DNA from 3 places in the Streptomyces sp. DG2A-72 genome. Region 2 is predicted to be linked to each of the others. Evidence: riboswitches for the same ligand, from Rfam matches in the RefSeq annotation. Region 2 holds a riboswitch; each other region holds the start of a gene.
The links. A riboswitch is a leader RNA that binds a small molecule or an ion and turns the genes downstream of it on or off. The one in region 2 is predicted to bind cyclic di-AMP.

Region 1 (7,108 bases), 2.8 Mb from region 2:
GGCGTGCCGCTCGATCAGCGCGCGCAGGTGATCGGCGTACGCCTCGTCGTACTCCGTCGGCGGCGCGTCGGCGAACACCTGGCGTGGGAGCACGCCTGTCCACAGGTCATGCATCCCCCCCTCGGGATCGCACACCGACATCGGCTGCCAGGTGTCGCCGTGATAGCCGCCGCGCCAGGTCAGCAGGCGCTGCTTCGCCGGGCGGCCCAGCGAACGCCAGTACTGGAGGCACATCTTGGCCGCCACCTCGACCGACACCGAACCGGAGTCGGTGAGGAAGACATGCTCCAGGCCGTTGGGTGACATGTCGACAAGGTGCTTCGCGAGCCGTACGGCGGGCTCGTGGGTGAGCCCGCCGAACATCACATGGCTCATCCTGCCGAGCTGCTCGCGCGCGGCCTCGTCGAGCACGGGGTGGTGGTAGCCGTGGATCGCCGACCACCAGGACGACATGCCGTCGATCAACTCGCCCGCGTCGTCCGCGAGTTTCAGCCGGACCCCGCTCGCCGACTCCACGACGAGCGGCTCCACCAAGCCCGGCATGGGCCCGTACGGATGCCAGACGTGCCGCCTGTCGAGTTCCAGCAGCTCGGGGACGGTCAGGTCAGGCATTGGGCGCGAGGTCCGTTCCGGCGCCCCGGCGGCGTACGGCGACGAGGTCCGTACGGGCCTCGTTGATCTGGGATGTGGAGGCCTGAGGTGTGGAGTCCTGAGGTGTGGAGGCCTGAGGTGCGGAACCGCATGCTCCGCCGCCCTCGTGGCACCCGCCGGCCGCCCGGTGCTCCGGCAGCGTCACCTGATCCGTGCCCTCCACCTCGAACCCGGCGTCCGCGATCATCTCCAGGTCCGCCTGGCCCGCCTGGCCCTCGGTGGTCAGATAGTCGCCGAGGAAGATCGAGTTGGCCAGGTGCAGGGCAAGAGGCTGCATCGTGCGCAGATGGACCTCACGGCCGCCCGCGATCCGCACCTCGACGTCCGGGCAGACGAACCGCACCATCGCGAGAATGCGCAGACAGCGCTGCGGGGTGAGGTGCCACTCCTTGGCGAGCGGGGTGCCCTCGACCGGGATCAGGAAGTTGACCGGAACCGAGTCCGGGTCCAGCTCACGCAGCGAGTAGACGACGTCCACCAGGTCCTCGTCCGACTCGCCCATGCCGGCGATCAGGCCCGAGCAGGCGGACAGCCCGGCCGCGTGCGCCTTCTGCACGGTGTCGACGCGGTCGGCGTAGGTGTGGGTGGTGGTGATGTCGCCGTACGTCGCCTCGGAGGTGTTGAGGTTGTGGTTGTAGGCGTCCGCGCCGGCCTCGCGCAGCCGCTCGGCCTGGCCGTCGGAGAGCAGACCGAGGCAGGCGCACACCTCGACGCCCTCGTTCTGTTCCTTGATCGCCTTGATGGTGCCCGCGACCCGGTCCACGTCACGGTCGGTGGGACCGCGTCCGGACGCCACCAGACAGACCCGCTTGGCGCCCCCGGCCAGCCCGGCCGCCGCTGCCTGGGAGGCCTCGTCGGGCCCCAGCCAGCTGTACTTCAGGATCCCGGTCGTGGAGCCCAGCCGCTGGGAGCAGTAGGAGCAGTCCTCCGGGCACAGGCCGGACTTGAGGTTGACGAGGTAGTTGAGTTTCACCCGTCGGCCGAACCAGTGCCGGCGTACCTTGCCGGCCGCGGCCACCACATCGAGCAGGTCGTCGTCGGAGGTGGCGAGGACGGCCAGTGCTTCCTCGCGGGTCGGCAGCTCGCGCCGAAGCCCCTTGTCCACCAGCGTGTTCAGCAGGTCCATGAGGTCCGATCCTGTCCTACGGAACCGCCCCGGGCCAAGGAGAGATCGGACAACAGAGGCGGTTCAAGGTGTGGGTATTGCCACATCCTGGGCGGCTGGTCGTGCGACTAGTGTCTGTGCACTGCCTACAAAAGCCCCGGAGGAGTCATGGCGTTCGGCTGGATCGACGAACAGGCGGAGCTGCGCCGCCGCGCCGGACTGGTACGGACCCTGCGCCCCCGCCCCGCCGACTCGCCGCTGCTCGACCTCGCGAGCAACGACTACCTGGGCCTGGCCCGCCACCCCGAGGTCGTCGAGGGGGCCACCTCCGCGGCCCGCACCTGGGGCGGCGGCGCCACCGGCTCCCGGCTGGTCACCGGCACGACCGCGCTCCACGCCGAACTGGAACGCGAGCTGGCGGACTTCTGCGGCTTCGAGGCGGCCCTGGTGTTCTCCTCCGGCTACGCGGCCAACCTCGCCGCGGTCACCGCGCTGGCCCCGCACGGCTCACTGATCGTCTCCGACGCCGGCAACCACGCCTCGCTGATCGACGGCTGCCGGCTGGCCCGCGGCACCACCCAGGTCGTCGCACACGCCGACCCGGACGCCGTACGCAAGGCACTCCGGACGCATGAGGGGCCCGCCGTCGCCGTGTCCAACACGGTCTTCTCGGTCGACGGCGACGCCGCCCCGCTGACCGAGCTGGCGACGGCATGCCGGGAGCACGGCACCGGTCTGGTCGTCGACGACGCCCACGGTCTCGGCGTCCTCGGCGACGGCGGGCGCGGCGCCCCGCACGGCGCGGGACTCGCGGGCGCCGACGATGTCGTGGTGACGGTCACGCTGTCCAAGTCGCTCGGCAGCCAGGGCGGCGCCGTCCTCGGACCCGCCCGGGTCATCGAGCACTTGGTCAACGCGGCCCGCACGTTCATCTTCGACACGGGCCTGGCCCCCGCCGCGGCGGGAGCGGCCCTGGCGGCGCTCAGGCTGCTGCGCCGCGAGCCGGAGCGGGCGGCGCGGGCGCGTGCGGTGGCACGCGAACTCCACACACGCCTGACCGCCGCGGGTCTGGAAGCGGTACGTCCGGACGCCGCGGTCGTCTCCGTGCGCGCGCCGTCCCCGGAGGGTGCCGTGCGGTGGGCGGCCGAGTGCCGTACGGCAGGTCTCGCCGTGGGCTGCTTCCGTCCTCCTTCCGTGCCCGACGGCATCTCACGGCTGAGGCTCACCGCCCGCGCGGACCTCTCCGAGGAGCAGATCGAGCGTGCTGTGGGAGTGATCGGCGAGACGCGACCATGAGTCGGCGTGACATGGCCGTGCGTCGCGCGAACTGATGCAGAGGGGTCGCGAGGTGCGGGCGATCACCGTAACGCGGCCGTGAATCCCGCCCAGCTCTCGGGGGAGAAGAGCAGCGCGGGTCCGGCCGGGTCCTTGGAGTCGCGTACGGCCAGCAGCCCGGCCCCGGGGCCGGAAAGCGGCCGGGCCGTCTCGACGCAGTTGTTCGCTCCGGTGCTGTAGCTGCTGCGCAGCCATTGCACACCGTGCAGTTGAGTACTGGAAGTCACGTTCCGAGGCAGTGCAGACATGGTGCCTCCTTACACGCCGGCACCTATCCCGGCGATGTAGTCCAACGAGTCCTCGGGCGAAAGGGCGTGGAACTGAAGGGTGTTGAAGGCCTCGGTGTAGGCCCGGAGGTCTTCTTTCCGCTCGAGGTAGAGGCTACTCGTCAAGTGGTCCAGAACAACCACATCCAGATCAGAAGTGCTCGAAAATGAGAAGATAACGAAAGGCCCGGTGATGCCGATGTGGGCACCGGCCGCGAACGGCAGGACCTGAAGCCGCACTTGGGGGTAGCGCGCCGCCTCGATCAGCCGCTCCAGCTGCCGTGCCATGACGTCCGGCCCGCCGATCTCCCGGTGCAGCACCGCCTCGTCGAGCACCGCGCTCAGCACCAGGGGCGGCCGCGAGCGCAGCACGTCCTGCCTGGCCAGGCGCACTTCCACCAGCGCATCCAGCCGGTCCCCGGCGTCCTCGTCCAGTCCGCCCACCGCGGCCCGGGTCACCGCCCGCGCGTACTCCGGCGTCTGCAACAGCCCCGGAACGACGGAGGTCTCCAGCGTGCGCATCGCGCTGGCCTGGGATTCCAGGCTGATGAAATCCCGGTACGTCGGCGGCAGCACGCCCCGATACGCATGCCACCAGTGGTGCCGCCCGGCACTGTCGTCCTGTCCCGCCAACACCAGGAGTAACTCCCGCAGTTGAGGATCCGCCACTCCGTAGGCGTCCAGGAGTAACCGCACATCGGCCGGTTTCACCCCGCTCGCGCCGGTCTCGATGCGGCTCACCTTGGACTGGTGCCAGCCCACGAGCCGGGCCGCCTCGCCGCTCGTGAGCCCGGCGCCGGTGCGCAGCGTGCGCAATTCGGCGCCCAGTTTTCGGCGGCGTACCGCGGGACCGTGCTGCATGGGCTCCTCCTTACTCCTTCCGGGCCGCCCAAATACGGTCTGCCGTCGCAGAGTTCACCGCTTCGAGCGACAGATATATGCATATCTTGGTGGATCGCACCCGTGACCGGCCCGGTGATGGCAGTCTGGCGACGAAGCACCAGTCCGGGACCGTACTCGAACCCTCCGCTCCGTGTCGGACTGCGGTCCCGTGGGAAAGGGACGACGTCGCCATGGCAGACCATCTGGAAGCATCCGTCACTCTGCCGAGCGATCCCGCCTCGGTCTCCGCCGCCCGCACCTACGTGGTCGGCACCCTGGCGGAATGGGGACTGCCGGCTGACACGGAACTGGCCGACACCATCCGCCTCATCGTCTCCGAGCTCGCCACCAACGCCGTACAGCACACGTTCGGGCAGTCACCCACCTTCACGGTGGACATCGAACTCGACCGTGACGAACAGCTGCGCATCGGCGTCACCGACAGCCATCCGCGGTTTCCCAAACGTCTGCCCGCGGCCGTCCAGCAGGACAACGGCCGCGGGCTTGTGATCATCCGCTGGCTGACTGCAGAGTTCGGCGGCAAGCTGAGAATCCGGCCCACCCGGGAGGGCGGCAAGACGATCTCCGTCCAACTGCCGTGGACGGTACCGGCGCGGCCCGTGACGACGACGGCGGTACAGCAGGACCCTTAGAGATCACGTGTGTCGGGCCCGCCCGAACGGGGCGCGGCAGGGCCCGGAAGACGTCCGCGGCGGGTGCGGTCTCGTCGCTCCGGCGGACGACCGGGGCGTGCACCGCAGCGGGGCAGCTGGGCGGGCTCGTAGGTGTGCGTGAGCTCGAGGTCCTGCCTCAAGAGCTGCACGACTGCCCGCAGCTGAGGGACATCGCGGCGCCGCCGGCCGCGGTGACGGCCTTGGTGTGGTGCTCGTTCTCGAACCGCTGGGATGACGCGGTGGCGGCGCGTCAGGGCGCCGCCACCGCGTCGCTCAGGTCACTTGACGCGGCCGTACCAGACGCTCTTGGTCCAGATCTTCTGCAGCCTCACGACGTCCCCGGTCTTCGGGGAGTGCCAGATCTTTCCCTTCCCGGCGTAGATGCCGACGTGGTACACGTTCGAGCCCGAGTGGAAGAACACCAGGTCTCCGGCCTTGCGGCTCTTGGCGGAGATGTGGCGGGTCTTGTTGTACTGCTGAGCCGCCGTCCGCGGCAGGCTCTTGCCCGCCTTCTTGTACGAGTACAGCGTCAGCCCCGAGCAGTCGAACCGGCGCGGCCCCGTGGCGCCGTACTTGTACGGCGAGCCCTTCTTGGAAGCCGCGACCTGGAGCGCCTTCGTCGCCGGAGTCGCGGCCGCGGCCTCCGAGGAGAGACCCGGCGCCACGACGGAGCCGCCCACGGCGGCCAGGGTGAGGGCCGAGGCCGTACCGGCTCGGGCCATCAGCGACGGGACACGATTGAGCGCAGTCATGCGCAACCCTTCGTCAGCCGCCTGTGAAGGATGACCTGTCGGATTCGGGCTGGCGAAGTTGCCCGGCCGCTGACGCGGCTTCACCCCAAGGGCTGCTCGGCCCGGTCATGGCGTGACCGTTCCGGCGACCCGTCGTGCTTGGGTCCTCCACTCCTGCCGATCCACTTCTGTCGACCGGTCATCCGGGCGGCGGCAGGACTCGGCGTCCGCCCGGACCGCCCCGCCGCTGTGGCGGGGGCTTGTCGTCAGACAGGGATCTTCACTCACGGGTGAGCGAAAAACCCAATGGAATCGGGGATTTGTGGTGTTACTCACCACTCACCCGTTCGGGTGGACACCCCTGTGTTCGGGTGGATGCCGAGGGCCCCGCGGACCCCCGGACCAGCGCGAAAACCTCTCATCCGCCCCGGAGGCAAGCGGGTTGCGCAACCCCGGCGATCCCAAAAAACGACAAACATCTACTCCGAACAGGGGTACGTCATTTGGTCCGTTTGAGCTCCGCTCCGGACGTCTCGCCGCGGTGGCGAACCCCCCGGACCGGAGGCGGGGTGCGTCAACTGTGCGTCAACTGTCGGAGCGCGGCGGCACGATGACGCGCGCCGTCCGGCGCTCACCGTCCAGCACGCGCAGCGCCCGCGTGAGCGTCGGGGCGTGCAGCTCGGTCTCGCCCCGCTGGTGCATCAGCGCCAGTGCGTCGCGCAGCTCGGTCGCCTTGGACACCAACGCCTGGGCGGCGCGCAGTCCGCGGTAGGTGTCCCCGTGGTGTGCCGGGTTGATCCGGCCCAGCAGGTCGACCACATCGAGGTAACGGTCGATCAACTCACCCTCCGCGCGCGTGAGAGCGGGCAGCGGCGGGAGTTCGGGTGGGAGCACCGGCGGTCACCTCCCCGTGGGCGGAGCCATGGTGGACCTGCGGCTCGGGATGATCCGGTCCACCAGCCCGTAGGTCAGGGCCTGCTGCGCGGTGAGGATCTTGTCCCGCTCGATGTCCGCGCTCACCTGCTCGCGCGTGCGCCCGGTGTGCCGTACGAGCATCTCCTCCAGGCGGGCCCTGATCCGCATCAACTCCTCGGCGTGGATGGCGAGGTCGGTGGCCTGTCCCTCGATCGGCTCGGGCAGCCCTGGCTGATGGATCACCATGCGCGCGCCCGGCAGCGCGAACCGCTTGCCCGGTGTGCCCGCGGCCAGCAGCGCGGCGGCGGACGCGCCCGCCTGGCCCAGGCAGATCGTCTCCACGTCGCAGGTGACGTACTGCAGCGTGTCGTAGATCGCCGACATCGCGCTGAAGGAGCCGCCGGGGGAGTTGATGTAGAGCGAGATGTCCCGGTCGGGGTCCTGGTACTCGAGGTGCATGAACTGCGCCATCACGTCGTTCGCCGAGGTGTCGTCGATCGGGGTGCCGAGAAAGACGATCCGCTCCTCCAGCAGCTTCGAGTACGGGTC
Region 2 (7,108 bases):
CTCATGCCATCGAGTATCCACCCGCCCCAGGGGGGTGGCTCGTGCGCCCCTTCACAAGCTCCGGCAGGGGGTGTGTTATGCTGCGCGGCCCGCGTGACACAGGTCATGCCGGCGAGGGGGAACCACCGTACCGGTCGACCCGTTGTCAATGCCGCGTGAGCTGCCTCTCCGTTCCACCGGATCCCGCGTGAGCCCCTCGAAACACCCTCCGCGAAACCCTCGCGCAACGTCTCCGTCACGCACTCCTGAGCACGCCCACAGGCCCTGCGAACCCCCGGAAGGACCAACCGGAGCCTGTTCGTCGCCCAACAGGGCAGAATTCCTTGTGAAGAACTTCACGAACTTTTCCGGCGGGGTGTCGCGCAGTGGCGTGTCACGCCCCTCGGATGCGCTCATACGTTATCCGGCCTGCTCAGCCGATGGCTACCAATGAGTAATAAACGAGAGCTACGCCACCGGTGCGTGTCGTTCACCCGTCAGCCACGCTCCGCGCGATATTGGACAGAAGTGTGCATAGCGTGCCCGCATGAGCACTTCACAGCTGGCCAAGAAGGCCACTTCGCGAATAGGCGCAGTCAGCGCGGTCCTGGGTATCGCTCTTGCGATGGGCGCGGTGACGACCGCATCCGCCGCCGCGGCACCCGCCACTCACGCCGCCGTAAAGGCCACTCCGGCCAAGGGTGGCGGCCATGGCGACGATGGGGGGTGCAGCGGCCTCATCGTCCTACTCTGCAACTGACGGACAGCCCGCACAGGCTGCGGCGACGGCCCCGGCTCCTCTCTATGAGGAGCCGGGGCCTTCTGCCACCTTGAAGGCGATGCCGTCGAGGATGTCGTGCTCGCTCACGACGACTTCCTCGGCGCCGATCCGCTCCATGATCGAGAGGAGTACGAGGGCGCCCGCACCGATCACGTCCACGCGTCCCGGATGCATGGAGGGGATGGCCGCGCGCTCGGTGTGGGTGGAGTGCAGCAGCCGTTCGGTGATCTCCCGGACCCGGTCGTGGGAGACCCGGGAGTGGTGGATGGCGACGGAGTCGTACTCGGGCAGGTCCTGCGCGATGGCGGAGACCGTGGTGACCGATCCGGCCAGGCCGACCAGCGTGCGCGCCTCGCGCAGCGGAACCGTCTCCTCGGCGAGGTCGAGGGCGGCTTCGATGTCGGCGCGCATCGCCGCGATCTGCTCCTCACCGGGCGGGTCGGACACGACGCCGTCACGCACGAGGTGCCGCTCCGTCATCCGCACACAGCCGACGTCCACAGAGCGCGCGGCGCGCACGTGCTCCTCCCCCACGACGAACTCGGTGGAGCCGCCCCCGATGTCCACCACGAGGTACGGCTTGTCGAGGTGATCGCTCCCCGCAAGCTCCTTCGTCGCCCCCGTGAACGAGAACTCCGCCTCCTGATCGCCGGAGATCACCTCGGGCTCCACCCCGAGAATGTCCAGCACCCCCCGCACGAACTCGTCCCGGTTCTCGGCGTCCCGGGAAGCGGAGGTGGCCACGAACCGCAGCCGCTCCGCCCCGTGCTCCTTGATGATCGCCGCGTACTCCCGGCACGCCGCAAACGTCCGCTCCAACGCCTCCGGCGCAAGCCGCCCGGTCCGATCCACCCCCTGCCCGAGCCGCACGATCGTCATACGCCGGTCCAGATCGACGAGTCGACCGCTCTCCGGGTCCACGTCGGCGACGAGAAGCCGGATGGAGTTGGTACCGCAGTCGATGGCGGCGACGCGGGTCACTGCTCGTCCTCCTTCGGCGCCGTCACACACGCCCCCTTGCGCCACCACTCCGGCAGCATCGCGATCGCCTCGTCGCCGAGCGGATTGACACCAGGCCCCGCGGCCAGCGAGTGCGCGACAAGCACATGCAGACACTTCACCCGGTCCGGCATCCCGCCCGCGCTCGGAAAGCCCTTCAGCTCATCGATCTCGTCCCGGCGCCGGATGTAGTCCTCATGCGCGGAGCGATACGCGACGGCCAGCTCCGGGTCGGTCTCCAGACGCGCCGTCATCTCCTTCATGACGCCGTTCGCCTCGAGCGTGCCGATCGCCGACGCGGCCTTGGGGCACGTCAGGTAGTACAGCGTCGGGAAGGGCGTCCCGTCGGGCAGTCGCGGCGCCGTCTCCACGACGTCCGGCTGCCCGCACGGGCACCGGTGCGCGATGGCACGCAGCCCGCGCGGCGGACGCCCGAGCTGCTGCTTGAAGGCCTCGACGTCCGCGTCGGTGGGCTCGGTGCGCGGAGTGGACGGCGGGGGCTTTTCCATGCTCGTACGACATTCTCTCTGTCAGTTCACTGGCCGGAGGCGTCGGACTTGTCGACCCCGTCCCAGACATTCAGGTACCAGGGACGGTCCGCCGCCCCGGTGTCGGCGCGCGACTGCTTCGCCGCGCGCGGGTCGACCACGATGAACCCGGTCTCCCCCGGCATCACATAGTGCAGCCGCTGCCGGATCTGCTGCTGGGCGTACGCGTCGTCCTGCCAGCGCGCCTTCAGGTCCCGCAGCTGCTCGACCCGCTGCTGGGCCTGCTGCTTCTGCTGCTCCAGATCGGCGATCTCGGCGCGCTGGGAAACGTACTGCCTTATCGGATAGGCGAGGGCCACGACCAGCGAGCACAGGACGAGTGCCAGCAGCGCCGCGCGGCCGGTCAGCCGGGAGCGGCGGGCCTGGCGTTTGGTCTGGGACCGGTAGACACGGGCCGCCGTCTGCTCGCCGAGCAGCCGGATCCTGGTCGCGGTGGAGAATCGGTCCCGGTCCTTGACGGCCATGACCCACCTCCCCTTCATACGTGCGTACGTCCCCGCACACGGTACGGGACCGAGTACGGGGACGTACGTACGACGCTGCTCTAAGGCCTGTGTCAGTCCTTGAAGCGGGGGAAGGCGCTACGACCGGCGTAAACCGCCGCGTCGTCGAGGATCTCCTCGATGCGCAGCAGCTGGTTGTACTTGGCGACGCGGTCCGAGCGGGCCGGGGCGCCGGTCTTGATCTGACCGCAGTTCACGGCGACGGCCAGGTCGGCGATGGTGACGTCCTCGGTCTCGCCGGAGCGGTGGGACATCATGCACTTGAAGCCGTTGCGCTGGGCCATCTCGACGGCATCCAGGGTCTCGGTCAGCGAGCCGATCTGGTTGACCTTGACCAGCAGGGCGTTCGCGGAGCCCTCCTCGATGCCGCGGGCCAGGCGCTCCGGGTTGGTGACGAAGAGGTCGTCGCCGACGATCTGGACCTTGTCGCCCAGCTTCTCGGTGATGGCGTTCCAGCCGGCCCAGTCGTCCTCGTACAGCGGGTCCTCGATGGAGACGAGCGGGTACGCGGAGACGAGCTCCTCGTAGTACTCGGTCATCTCGGCGGCCGAGCGGGACTTGCCCTCGAACTCGTAGCTGCCGTCCTTGTAGAACTCGGACGCGGCGACGTCGAGCGCGAGCGCGATCTGCTCGCCGGGGACGTAACCGGCCTGCTTGATGGCCTCGATGATGAGGTCGAGCGCGGCGCGGTTGGACTCCAGGTTCGGGGCGAAGCCGCCCTCGTCGCCGAGGCCGGTGGACAGGCCCTTGGTCTTCAGCACCTTCTTGAGGGTGTGGTAGACCTCGGCGCCCCAGCGCAGGGCCTCGGAGAAGGTCTCCGCGCCGATCGGGGCGATCATGAACTCCTGGATGTCCACGTTGGAGTCGGCGTGCGAGCCGCCGTTCAGGATGTTCATCATCGGCACCGGCAGCAGGTGCGCGTTCGGGCCGCCCAGGTAGCGGAAGAGCGGGAGGTCGCTGGCCTCGGAGGCGGCGTGGGCGACGGCGAGGGAGACGCCGAGGATGGCGTTGGCGCCGAGCGAGCCCTTGTTGTCGGTGGCGTCCAGGTCGAACATCGCCTGGTCGATCAGGCGCTGCTCGGTGGCGTCGTAGCCGACCAGCTCCGGGCCGATCTGCTCGATGACGGCGAGGACGGCCTTCTCGACACCCTTGCCCTGGTAGCGGTTGGGGTCGCCGTCACGCAGCTCGATGGCCTCGAAGGCGCCGGTGGACGCACCGGAGGGAACGGCGGCACGACCCGTGCTGCCGTCGTCGAGGCCGACCTCGACCTCGACCGTGGGGTTGCCTCGGGAGTCCAGGATTTCCCGGGCTACGACGACGTCGATGGACGGCACGAGCATCTCCTTCGTGGATGTGACGCGGTTTAGCAGGACCGCAGCGGCTCTGCGAGATGAGCCTAACCGGCTCCGGGCGATCAGCCACCGGGTCACCCACCCGATGGACAGAACCGAGAGTAAATTGTTTCTGAACGGAACAAAAAGTGGGGCGGACGTGGGGCAGAAAAAAGCCCCGTCCCGGTGCGTACGGGGGAATGACGCACCGGGGCGGGGAGCCGAAGGCTGGATATCACTTCAGGTGCAGCTGCTGACCCGGGTAGATGAGGTCGGCGTCCGCGACGATGTCCTTGTTCAGCTGGAACACCTTGTGCCAGCCGCCCTTGACGCCGTGCTCCTCGGCGATGGTGCTGAGGGTGTCGCCCTTGACGACCTTGTACTCGCCGTCACCCTTCTTGACCTTCTTGCCGGTCGGGGTGGTGACGGTCTTCTTGGTGCTCTGCTCAGGCGCGGGGCGCTCGGCGGAGCGGGAGGCCGACTGCTGCTCGCTGGAGCGCGTGGTGGTCTCGTTGCTCTGGTTCTGCGAGGAACCGCTCGACGAGGAGCCGTTGTACGAGGCGCCCGACAGGCCGGTGCCGCAGTTCGGCCAGGCACCCTTGCCCTGGCCCGCGAGGACCTTCTCGGCTATCTCGATCTGCTGGGCCTTGGAGGCCTGGTCGGCGGTGGCGGCGTACTGCGTGCCGCCGTACGCCGCCCAGGTGGAGGCGGAGAACTGCAGACCGCCGTAGTAGCCGTTGCCGGTGTTGATGGACCAGTTGCCGCCGGACTCGCACTGGGCGACGGTGTCCCACTCGGAGGCGGTGGCGGCGGAGGCGTTGCCGGCCACCATCAGCGGGGCGGCGACGGCGGCACCGGTGACACCGGCGATGGCGATGGCGCGAGTGGCCTTGGACGGGCGGCGGTGCTTGCCCTTGCCGGAAAACAGCATGCTTGGATCCCCTCACCGACGCCTGCGAGGTGAGCTGTCGGGTTCGGGCCGGTTGAGTTGCCCGGCCATGTCTCGTACGAGGCTTTCGTCCCGTACGGGGCACGGCTTCACCCCAAGCCGCTCGGTCAACTGACCGGCGCGGCGCTTACCTTGGGTCCCCCGCTCCTGCCTACGGCGCTGTTAAGCGACGACTGTTCCCGTGCGGCCACTGGCAGGATTCGGCGTTGTGGCAGCCGGGGCTCGTGTTGACGAGCGGTGATGACCGTAGACACGCGATCCGTGGAATTTCAAAGACGATCAGGGCTTCTGAGACTCATCCCACACTTTCACTAAACCGGACATTCGGCGCGAAGCGGTGCGTCAACTACCGTTGGTTTTCGCCCGTTTCGACACCGACTCCGAGGGTCTGACCGGGGATGATGAGGTCCGGGTCGGCACCGATGGTTCCCTTGTTCTCGGCGTAGAGCGCGCGCCATCCGCCGTTCAGCTCAAGGGAGTCGGCGATGGTGGTGAGAGTGTCCCCGGTGCGGACGCTGTAGGAGGCGTGACGGCCGGAGGTGTCGGCACGTCCCTCACTCTCGGCCTCGTCCGCGCTGGCGCCCCGATGCTTGCCGGTCCCGGTGCCGGTGTCCGTAAGGTACGAAGAGCCGCCGCTCTGGACGGACTTGTCCGTATCATCACCCTCGGTCGAACCCGTGGAGGAGCTGGCGGAATCCCGTGAGGCACTCGGGCTAGATTCGGCGGATGTGTCTGACTTGGCCGAGTTGTCCGCCGCATCCGACGGCTCATCCGACGGCTCGTCAGACGGAGACGGAGAGGACGGCGAAGGGGAGGACGAGGAAGGGGAGGGCGAGGTGGACGACTCCGAAGATGAGGATGACTCAGGCGAGTCGGACAAACCGGATGAGTCGGAGGAAGTGTCGGGCGAGGTGGACGGTTCGGCCGATGCCTCGCCCGCCAGGCCCGTGTCGACGTTCGCCGAGCGGGAGTCCTCACCCAGACCGTGGAGCAGTCCGCATGCGGGCCACGCGCCGGCGCCCTGGTCCGCGAGGATCTTCTCGGCGACGGCTATCTGCTGGGAACGGCTGGCCTGGTCGGCGCTCGGGGCGTAGTCGAGGCCGCCGTACTGCTCCCAGTCCTCCTGGGCCAACTGCAGGCCGCCGAAGAACCCGTTGCCGCTGTTGGCGCTCCAGGCGCCGCCGCTCTCGCACTCCGCGACCTTGTCCCAGGTGCTGCCGTCGGCCGCGCTCGCGCCGCTCGCACCGAGGAGGGGGATGGCGATGGCGGAGCCGGTCACTCCGGCCGCGACGAGCAGGGCCGGGGCCTGACGGGGGCGACGGTGACGACCGTTCCCGGAGAGCATGCGGGGGCCTTTCGCGAGACAGCAGGGACCGGCGCGGCGGGTGAGGCTGGGGGGCCGCGCTGATCCGTGAACGTATAGGCAGCCCTTCACTTGTCACAAGTTAATGCCGCGTAGATCACGTGAAGATCACAGACTTGAGGTTCTGTCGCCTTTGGCTGCTTTCGAAGAGATGCGCCCCGTGATCTCAAACGGCGGGACAAGCGGCTCACGCTGGACCGGTGTGCCCCCACCACGGAGGTTCAGATGGTTCACGAGGACAGGCCAAAATCCTTTTGTGAACCATGTGTTCTCCCTGTCCTTGGCGAGCGCCCACGGCCCGTACCGCTCGGGAAGCTGGTCCCAAAGGCAGCCGCTGCGCAACCGATGGAGGACCCCGTTCACTTGAGTCCGGATGTCCACGGAGCCGCGCGCAAACTGACGATGCCGGAAGTAGGTTGCCATCAGCTCCTCGACAGCCGGCCACTCCGACTCCAGTACTTCACTGGGAACCAGGGCCCCAGTCCGCGCGTGCCATTCGGTCACCCTGCACTTGAGCCCGGAACGCTTCCGAACCTCTCCGAGCGGCTTCACCGTAATGTCCAGACGGTCGATCACCTGCCCCACCTCGGAGAGAGCCAAGTCCCGTGGCTTCCCCTTCACAATCAGCATGAGACCCGAGAGGTCCCCGGCACGC
Region 3 (7,108 bases), 2.2 Mb from region 2:
CCGTCCGTCTTGCGCGCCGCCTCGTCCCGCAGGTCCCGCAGGCGCTGCTCGGTCGCCTCCGCCTTCTCCTTCGCGCCGTTGTACTTCTCGGTGGCGACCTCCGCCTCCTGGTACAGCTTGTCCACCTTCGCCTTGACCTGAGCGGGCGTCAGCTCCGGCTCCGCGTGCCCGGTCCCGTCCAGGCCGGTCGCGGTCGCGGCGCCCGCGAGGGCGATCGTGGCGGCCGTACGGACCGAGGTGCCGCCGGTCGAACGCTGTCGGGGCTTGCGGTGCGCTGCCACGTGGACCTGCACGTCCTTTCGTACGACCGCCGGTGCGTGGGCGCGGCGGCTCTGCGTCCGGCGGCGGCCCGCACAGGGGGAGCTGACCGCCGCCGGACCTTCTCGGCGGGTGATCGACTGCCGCCCCTGGCCCGGGCGGCGGTGGGGAGCCGGTCACCTGGGGGAGGACGCTAAACCCGGGTGTGTCGGACGGGTAACGCATTGCGCGGAACTGACGCGAGCGGACCGCGCGGTGACCGTAAGTGATCGTGATCCCGTTCCGGGGCCGTCGACTTCACGCAGTGTGGTGACCGAAGTGCGGATTCCGGGACCCCCGGGGATGGCGGGCTGCTATGGACCGCATATATGCACCCTCCGTGCGAAGGGCGGGCCGGTGTCATGTGCCGCGTACGTCTCTGATTAGGCTCCGGCCTCATGGACGTACTCATCCATCTCTTCGTCGGCCTGCACATCATCGGCATCGCCGCCCTGCTCGGCGGCTTCTTCACCCAGATGAAGGCGATGGGCCAGGGCACCGCCCGCTTCGTCCCCGCGATGCTGCACGGCGCGCTGACGATGCTGGTCACCGGCGCGATCCTGGTCGGCCTCAACCAGGCCGACGACCAGTCCGTCAACAACGTCAAGATCGGTGTGAAGCTGGCGCTGCTGGTCGTGATCCTCGGGCTCGTCTATGTGAAGCGCGACGACGAGAAGGTGGAGAAGCCGCTGTTCGGCCTGGTCGGACTGCTGACCACGGCGAACGTCTTCATCGCGGTGCTGTGGACCTGACGTCCTGCGGTGCGGCGGCGGAGGTGACGGCGGCCCGCGCGGCAGTGATCGCCCCGGCTGCGACCGCGAGCCAGGCGGCCACCGCGATCCGCAGCAGCACCTCACCCAGCCCCTCCAGCCACGGCACATCGAGGGCGGAGGACACCGAGAGCGTCGCCGCCGCCGTCATCCCCAACGGGAAGACGGTCGCCCAGCGCCGCACGTCGTAGCCCAGCCGAGGGCGGGCGAACTCGGCGACGAGCAGGACGGCGTACCAGGCCAGGTCGAGCACGAGCACCACGGCGGTCATGAAGCGCAGGACGCCGTCGTTGTCGTCGTTCCAGAGGTACAGGGCCGCGCTGTCGGCGGCGACGATTTTCGACCCGGCGAGCGCGGAGATGGCGAGTGCGCCGCCCGCGACCCAGTGATCACCGGCCCCTTCGGCCACCTGCCGCAGATCGAAGCAGGCCAGCGCGACGCAGTACAGCACAAGACCCAGCCAGAACAGCACCATCGCCGCCCGCGCGAGCCAGGCCGCCCCTCGGCGGCAGCCAGTGTGGCGCCGAGCACCGCGAGTCCCTGCGTGGCCACGCAGCCCAGGAACACCGCGCCCGGCATACGCCGCCGCCAGTGCCGTACGACGGCGAAGAGCAGCACCGGCCACAGCACGGCGGCGGCCAGCGCGAGCAGCGCCTCGGCTAGCGGCTGCCGGCCCAGGCCGAGAAACGCGTACCCAGGACCGTCGTCGCCGCCACGGCGGTGAGCGCGCCCGGCGTCGCCGCCTCCGCGACCCACCTCTCCCGCTGCCGCAGCAGCCGTACGGCGAAGTCCGCGGCCAGCCCCAGCCACGCCGCGCAGGCCACCGCGAGGGCGATACGGGACAGGACCTCGTACCCCGTCAGATGCAGACCGACCGACATGACGCCGGTCGCCATCACGGCGGCACCGGCCGCCGGCGAGCGCTGTGCCCACCAGGCGCGGAGGGGAGAGGGGCGGGGCATGGGCCCGATGGTAGGGAGCGGCACGCGCCCTGAGAGCGGGGCACGCGCGCGTGCGTACGGAAACCCCCTGTGCCGCGTCCCTGTCCCCTCAGGCCGGCCGTACCACGCTGTGGATCGACGACTCACCGTCGTAGTAGATCGACTCCTCGCGCACATAGGCCCCCGGCTTCGGTGCGTGGATCATCATGCCGTTGCCGATGTAGATGCCGACGTGGCTGATGTCGTCGTAGAAGAAGACCAGGTCGCCGGGTTGGGCGGCGGAGAGGGAGACGGTCGTGCCGGCGTTCACCTGGTCCCAGGTGGTGCGCGGGAGGGAGATGCCGGCGGCGTTCCAGGCGGCCTGGGTGAGGCCGGAGCAGTCGTAGGAGCCGGGGCCGGTGGCGCCCCAGACGTACGGCTTGCCGATCGTGGAGCGGGCGAAGGCGAGGACCTTCTCGGCCTTGGCGGCGTACGAGGAGTCGGCCACGGAGGTGTCGGAGGACTCCGACGTGCCGGTGCCGCTCTCCTGCTGCTGTTGCGCCGCCTCCTGGGCCGCCGCCTCCGCCGCGGCCTGCTGCCTGGCGAGTTCCGCGGCCTTGCGCTCGGCCTCTTGCTGCTTCTGCCGCTCGATCTGCGCGAGCCGCGCCTTCTCCTCGGCGGTCAGCTTCGACAGCAGCTCGCGCGCGTCGGCCAGCTTCTGCTGGACGGTCGTCTTGGCGGTCTTCAGGTCGCCCTGCGACTCGGTGAGCGTCTCGAGGCTCGCGGTGGCTTCCCGGCGCTTCTCCATCGTCGCGGACTGCTGCGTGACGAAGTCGTCGACCGCCTCCTTCTGACGGCCGGTCATCCGGCTCATCAGCTGGGTCTGGTCGAAGTAGTCCTGCGGGGTGTCCGCGAGCAGGAAGGTCGCCGTGTCGGGGGCGGAGGCGCCGGTGCGGTACTGGGCGGAGGCGAAGGAACCCAGTTCCTCGCGCGCCTCGTTGAGTTTCTGTGTGCGCTGCGCGACGTCGTCGAGGAGGGTGTCGACGCGCTTGCGCTGCTTGGTGGTCTTCTCTTTCGCCGAGTTGTACTTCTCGGTCGCCGACTCGGCCTGGCGGTAGAGGTCGCCGACCTTCTTCTCGACCTCTTCGAGACTCGGCTTGTCGTCGGCCGCGGGAGCGGCGTTGGCCGACTGGGACAGCAGGGCCACGGAGGTGAGGGCCGCCGTGGCGAGGGCGGGGGTCCGTATGCCTGCGACGCGCGAACCCGAAGGACGCGACTTGCGGTGCGACGCCAAGGGAGGCGACTCCTTCCATCTTCCGCCTACCGAGTTAGCTGTCGGGTTCGGGCGGGTGGTTCGGAAGGGTTGCCCTACGACCGCTTCCCGAGGGAAGTCCGGTCGATTCACCCCAAGTTCGGTGGGTCCCCGGCTCCGGTCCGCCCCGTGGGCGCGCCGGACTCGGCGGAGGCCGTACGGCCCGGCGACGTTCGCCGGTAGGGGTCGTGCGGCCTGGAGGAACGCTAGCCAACTCGTGTGGCCCCTGTGAAGGTTGATGGGCGATATGCCCGATACATTTTCGTGACCTTAGCCCAGGGCATCGCTCCCCGTGGTCAATATGGAGGGATCTGCGGCGAGTTGTTCGTATTTTGTCCGGAGTGGCCTCGTCCGCCCGCTTCGGGGCGGTAGCTTCCAGCCAGCCACGGTCGGGAGCCGTGGCGGCTGAGAGGGGGTACGGCCATGAGGAAACGCACCGCACTCGTCATCGCCACAGGAGTCGCACTCACCGCCACCGCGGGCATCGCACCCGCGAGCGCAGGCGCCGGACAGGACGGCCGCACGGGCGGCAAACCCGTCGTCCGCGTGATCGCGAAGGGCCTCGACAATCCACGCCAGCTGTCGTACGACCACGGGCGCCTGTACGTCGCCGAGGCGGGCCGCGGCGGCAAGAAATGCATCGGGGAGGGGCCGGAGGGCGAGACCTGCATCGGTCTCTCGTCGGCCGTCACCAAGATCTACTGGAACGGGGGTGCATGGAAGCACTACAGGGTGGTGCAGGGACTGCCCTCGGCCGCCGCCCCGGACGGAGGCTTCGCGACCGGCGTCGACGGGGTCTCCGCGCGGCACGGCAAGGTCTGGGGCGTGGAGACCTTCGCCCCGCCGGAGGCCGGAGTGCCCACGACCCCGCCCTGGAACAAGCTCGGCAAGCTGCTGAAGATCACCCACGGCAAGGCGAAGATCGCCGCGGACATCGCTGCCGTGGAGCTGAAGCACAATCCGCACAAGGCATCCGTGGAGTCCAACCCGTACGCCGTCCTCGCGCTCCCCGACGGCCGCAAGATCGTCGCGGACGCCGCAGGCAACGACCTGATCGAGGTCTCGCCGTCAGGCCGGGCCCGCCCCTTCACCGTCTTCCCGGACCACGACAAGAACCAGTCCGTCCCCACCTCCCTGGCGCTCGGCCCCGACGGAAAGCTCTACGTCGGCGAGCTCAACGGTGAGACCGAGAAGCCCACCGCGCGCGTGTGGCAGGTCGACCCCTGGACCGGCAAGATCCTCGGCTGGAAGTCCGGCTTCGGCTCGATCACCGGCCTCGCCGTCAACGACAAGGGCGACCTGTACGTCAGCCAGCTCTTCGCGGGCGTCGTCACCAAGGTCTCCCACGGCAAGCGGACGAACGTGAAGGTGCCGTTCCCGGCGGGCGTGGCCGTCGACCCGTACGACGGCAAGGTCTATGTCTCGGCCTGGTCCGTCGCCGACCGGGACGGAACAGATCTGGGGCAGGGGAAGACGCCGGGCGGCCAGGTCTGGAAGATCCTCGGCTTCTGAGCCGGCCGGAACTTCGCGGACCCGGAACTTCGCGAACTCTGAGACCCTTGGGGCTTTGGAAATCGGCGATGTTCTCAGGGCGGCGGCGGGCTGTCAGTGGGGCGCCCTAAACTCGGAGAGCGATGAGCAGCCTCTTTGACGACAGCTTCCTGGCGAACCTCCAGGCCCCTCGGGCCCATGCGGAGGAACCCCCGCCGCCGCCCGAGGACGATCATGTGCCGGAGCCGATTCCGGATGATCTGTTCGGCGGGAAGTTCGACGCGCCGCCGGACCGGGACGCGTACTACCGGGACGGCGCGCACCGCCCGGCGGTGGACCCGGCCGCGCTCCTGGACGGGCTGAACGAGAACCAGCGAGCGGCCGTCGTCCACTCCGGCTCCCCGCTGCTCATCGTGGCCGGCGCCGGCTCCGGCAAGACGCGTGTGCTGACGCACCGCATCGCGTACCTGCTCGGCGAGCGCAAGGTGCACCCCGGCCAGATCCTCGCGATCACCTTCACCAACAAGGCCGCCGGCGAGATGAAGGAGCGCGTCGAGCAACTCGTCGGCCCGCGCGCGAACGCGATGTGGGTGATGACCTTCCACAGCGCATGCGTACGCATCCTGCGCCGCGAGTCGAAGAAGCTCGGCTTCACGTCATCCTTCTCGATCTACGACGCCGCCGATTCCAAGCGCCTGATGGCCCTGGTCTGCCGCGACCTGGACCTCGACCCCAAGCGCTACCCGCCCAAGTCCTTCAGCGCCAAGATCAGCAACCTGAAGAACGAGCTGATCGACGAGGAGGACTTCGCCGCCCAGGCCACCGACGGCTTCGAGAAAACCCTCGCCCAGGCGTACGCGATGTACCAGTCGCGCCTGCGCGAGGCCAACGCCCTCGACTTCGACGACCTGATCATGACGACGGTCAACCTGCTGCGCGCCTTCCCGGACGTTGCCGAGCACTACCGCCGCCGCTTCCGGCACGTCATGGTCGACGAGTACCAGGACACCAACCACGCGCAGTACGCCCTGGTACGCGAACTCGTCGGCACCGGTGAGCACGATGAAGACGTACCGCCCAACGAGCACGACCTGCTCCCCGCCGAGCTGTGCGTCGTCGGTGACGCCGACCAGTCGATCTACGCCTTCCGCGGCGCGACCATCCGCAACATCCTCCAGTTCGAGGAGGACTACCCGGACGCGACGACGATCCTGCTGGAGCAGAACTACCGCTCCACCCAGACGATCCTCACCGCCGCCAACGCCGTCATCGAGCGCAACGAGTCCCGCCGCCCCAAGAACCTGTGGACCAACGCGGGCGCGGGCGCGCGCATCACCGGCTATGTCGCCGACACCGAGCACGACGAGGCGCAGTTCGTCGCCGAGGAGATAGACCGCCTCACGGACGCGGGCGACGCGAAGGCCGGCGACGTCGCGGTCTTCTACCGTACGAACGCCCAGTCCCGTGTCTTCGAAGAGGTCTTCATCCGCGTCGGCCTGCCCTACAAGGTCGTCGGCGGCGTCCGCTTCTACGAGCGCAAGGAGGTCCGGGACGTCCTGGCCTACCTGCGCGTGCTCGCCAACCCCGAGGACTCGGTCCCGCTGCGCCGCATCCTCAACGTGCCCAAGCGGGGCATCGGCGACCGCGCCGAGGCGATGATCGACGCCCTCTCCCAGCGCGAGAAGATCAGCTTCCCGCAGGCACTGCGCCGCGTCGACGAGGCGTACGGCATGGCCGCCCGGTCGACGAACGCGGTCAAGCGGTTCAACGTGCTCATGGAGGAGCTCCGTACGATCGTCGAGTCGGGCGCGGGCCCCGCGACCGTCCTCGAGGCCGTCCTCGAACGCACCGGGTACCTCGCCGAGTTGCAGGCCTCCACCGACCCGCAGGACGAGACCCGGATCGAGAACCTCCAGGAACTCGCGGCCGTGGCCCTGGAGTTCGAGCAGGAGGCCGGGGAGGGCGAGGCCGCGGGCGGACTCTCCGACTTCCTGGAGCGCGTCGCCCTGGTCGCCGACTCCGACCAGATCCCCGACGAGGACGAGGAAGGCGCGGGCGTCATCACCCTGATGACCCTGCACACCGCCAAGGGCCTCGAATTCCCCGTCGTGTTCCTGACCGGCATGGAGGACGGCGTCTTCCCGCACATGCGCGCCCTCGGCCAGACCAAGGAGCTGGAGGAGGAGCGGCGCCTGGCGTACGTCGGCATCACGCGCGCGCGGGAACGCCTCTATCTGACGCGGTCCGCCATGCGGAGCGCGTGGGGGCAGCCGTCGTACAACCCGCCCTCGCGTTTCCTGGCGGAGATCCCGGACCAG

Region 1: linked by a shared signal. The riboswitch ahead of QQY66_RS06205 (C40 family peptidase) and the one ahead of QQY66_RS19450 (transglycosylase family protein) in region 2 are both predicted to bind cyclic di-AMP.
Region 3: linked by a shared signal. The riboswitch ahead of QQY66_RS30045 (C40 family peptidase) and the one ahead of QQY66_RS19450 (transglycosylase family protein) in region 2 are both predicted to bind cyclic di-AMP.

What each region holds. Positions count from the first base shown of each region.
Region 1 is NZ_JASTLC010000001.1:1,290,332-1,297,439, reverse strand. It holds gene QQY66_RS06235 (adenosylmethionine--8-amino-7-oxononanoate transaminase) at 1-612, opposite strand, end outside; gene bioB (biotin synthase BioB) at 605-1,777, opposite strand; gene QQY66_RS06225 (8-amino-7-oxononanoate synthase) at 1,925-3,052, shown strand; gene QQY66_RS06220 (DUF397 domain-containing protein) at 3,115-3,339, opposite strand; gene QQY66_RS06215 (helix-turn-helix transcriptional regulator) at 3,349-4,218, opposite strand; gene QQY66_RS06210 (ATP-binding protein) at 4,431-4,892, shown strand; gene QQY66_RS06205 (C40 family peptidase) at 5,192-5,665, opposite strand; cyclic di-AMP (ydaO/yuaA leader) riboswitch at 5,669-5,870, opposite strand; gene QQY66_RS06200 (hypothetical protein) at 6,230-6,538, opposite strand; gene QQY66_RS06195 (ATP-dependent Clp protease proteolytic subunit) at 6,545-7,108, opposite strand, start outside.
Region 2 is NZ_JASTLC010000001.1:4,131,297-4,138,404, forward strand. It holds gene QQY66_RS19420 (NAD(P)/FAD-dependent oxidoreductase) at 1-5, opposite strand, end outside; gene QQY66_RS19425 (hypothetical protein) at 527-739, shown strand; gene QQY66_RS19430 (Ppx/GppA phosphatase family protein) at 782-1,741, opposite strand; gene QQY66_RS19435 (DUF501 domain-containing protein) at 1,738-2,268, opposite strand; gene QQY66_RS19440 (septum formation initiator family protein) at 2,295-2,771, opposite strand; gene eno (phosphopyruvate hydratase) at 2,864-4,150, opposite strand; gene QQY66_RS19450 (transglycosylase family protein) at 4,377-5,072, opposite strand; cyclic di-AMP (ydaO/yuaA leader) riboswitch at 5,077-5,259, opposite strand; gene QQY66_RS19455 (transglycosylase family protein) at 5,437-6,435, opposite strand; gene QQY66_RS19460 (transposase) at 6,562-7,108, opposite strand, start outside.
Region 3 is NZ_JASTLC010000001.1:6,288,516-6,295,623, forward strand. It holds gene QQY66_RS30030 (C40 family peptidase) at 1-281, opposite strand, end outside; gene QQY66_RS30035 (hypothetical protein) at 696-1,049, shown strand; partial or broken gene QQY66_RS30040 (tellurite resistance/C4-dicarboxylate transporter family protein) at 1,027-2,029, opposite strand; gene QQY66_RS30045 (C40 family peptidase) at 2,118-3,281, opposite strand; cyclic di-AMP (ydaO/yuaA leader) riboswitch at 3,289-3,459, opposite strand; gene QQY66_RS30050 (ScyD/ScyE family protein) at 3,723-4,811, shown strand; gene pcrA (DNA helicase PcrA) at 4,934-7,108, shown strand, end outside.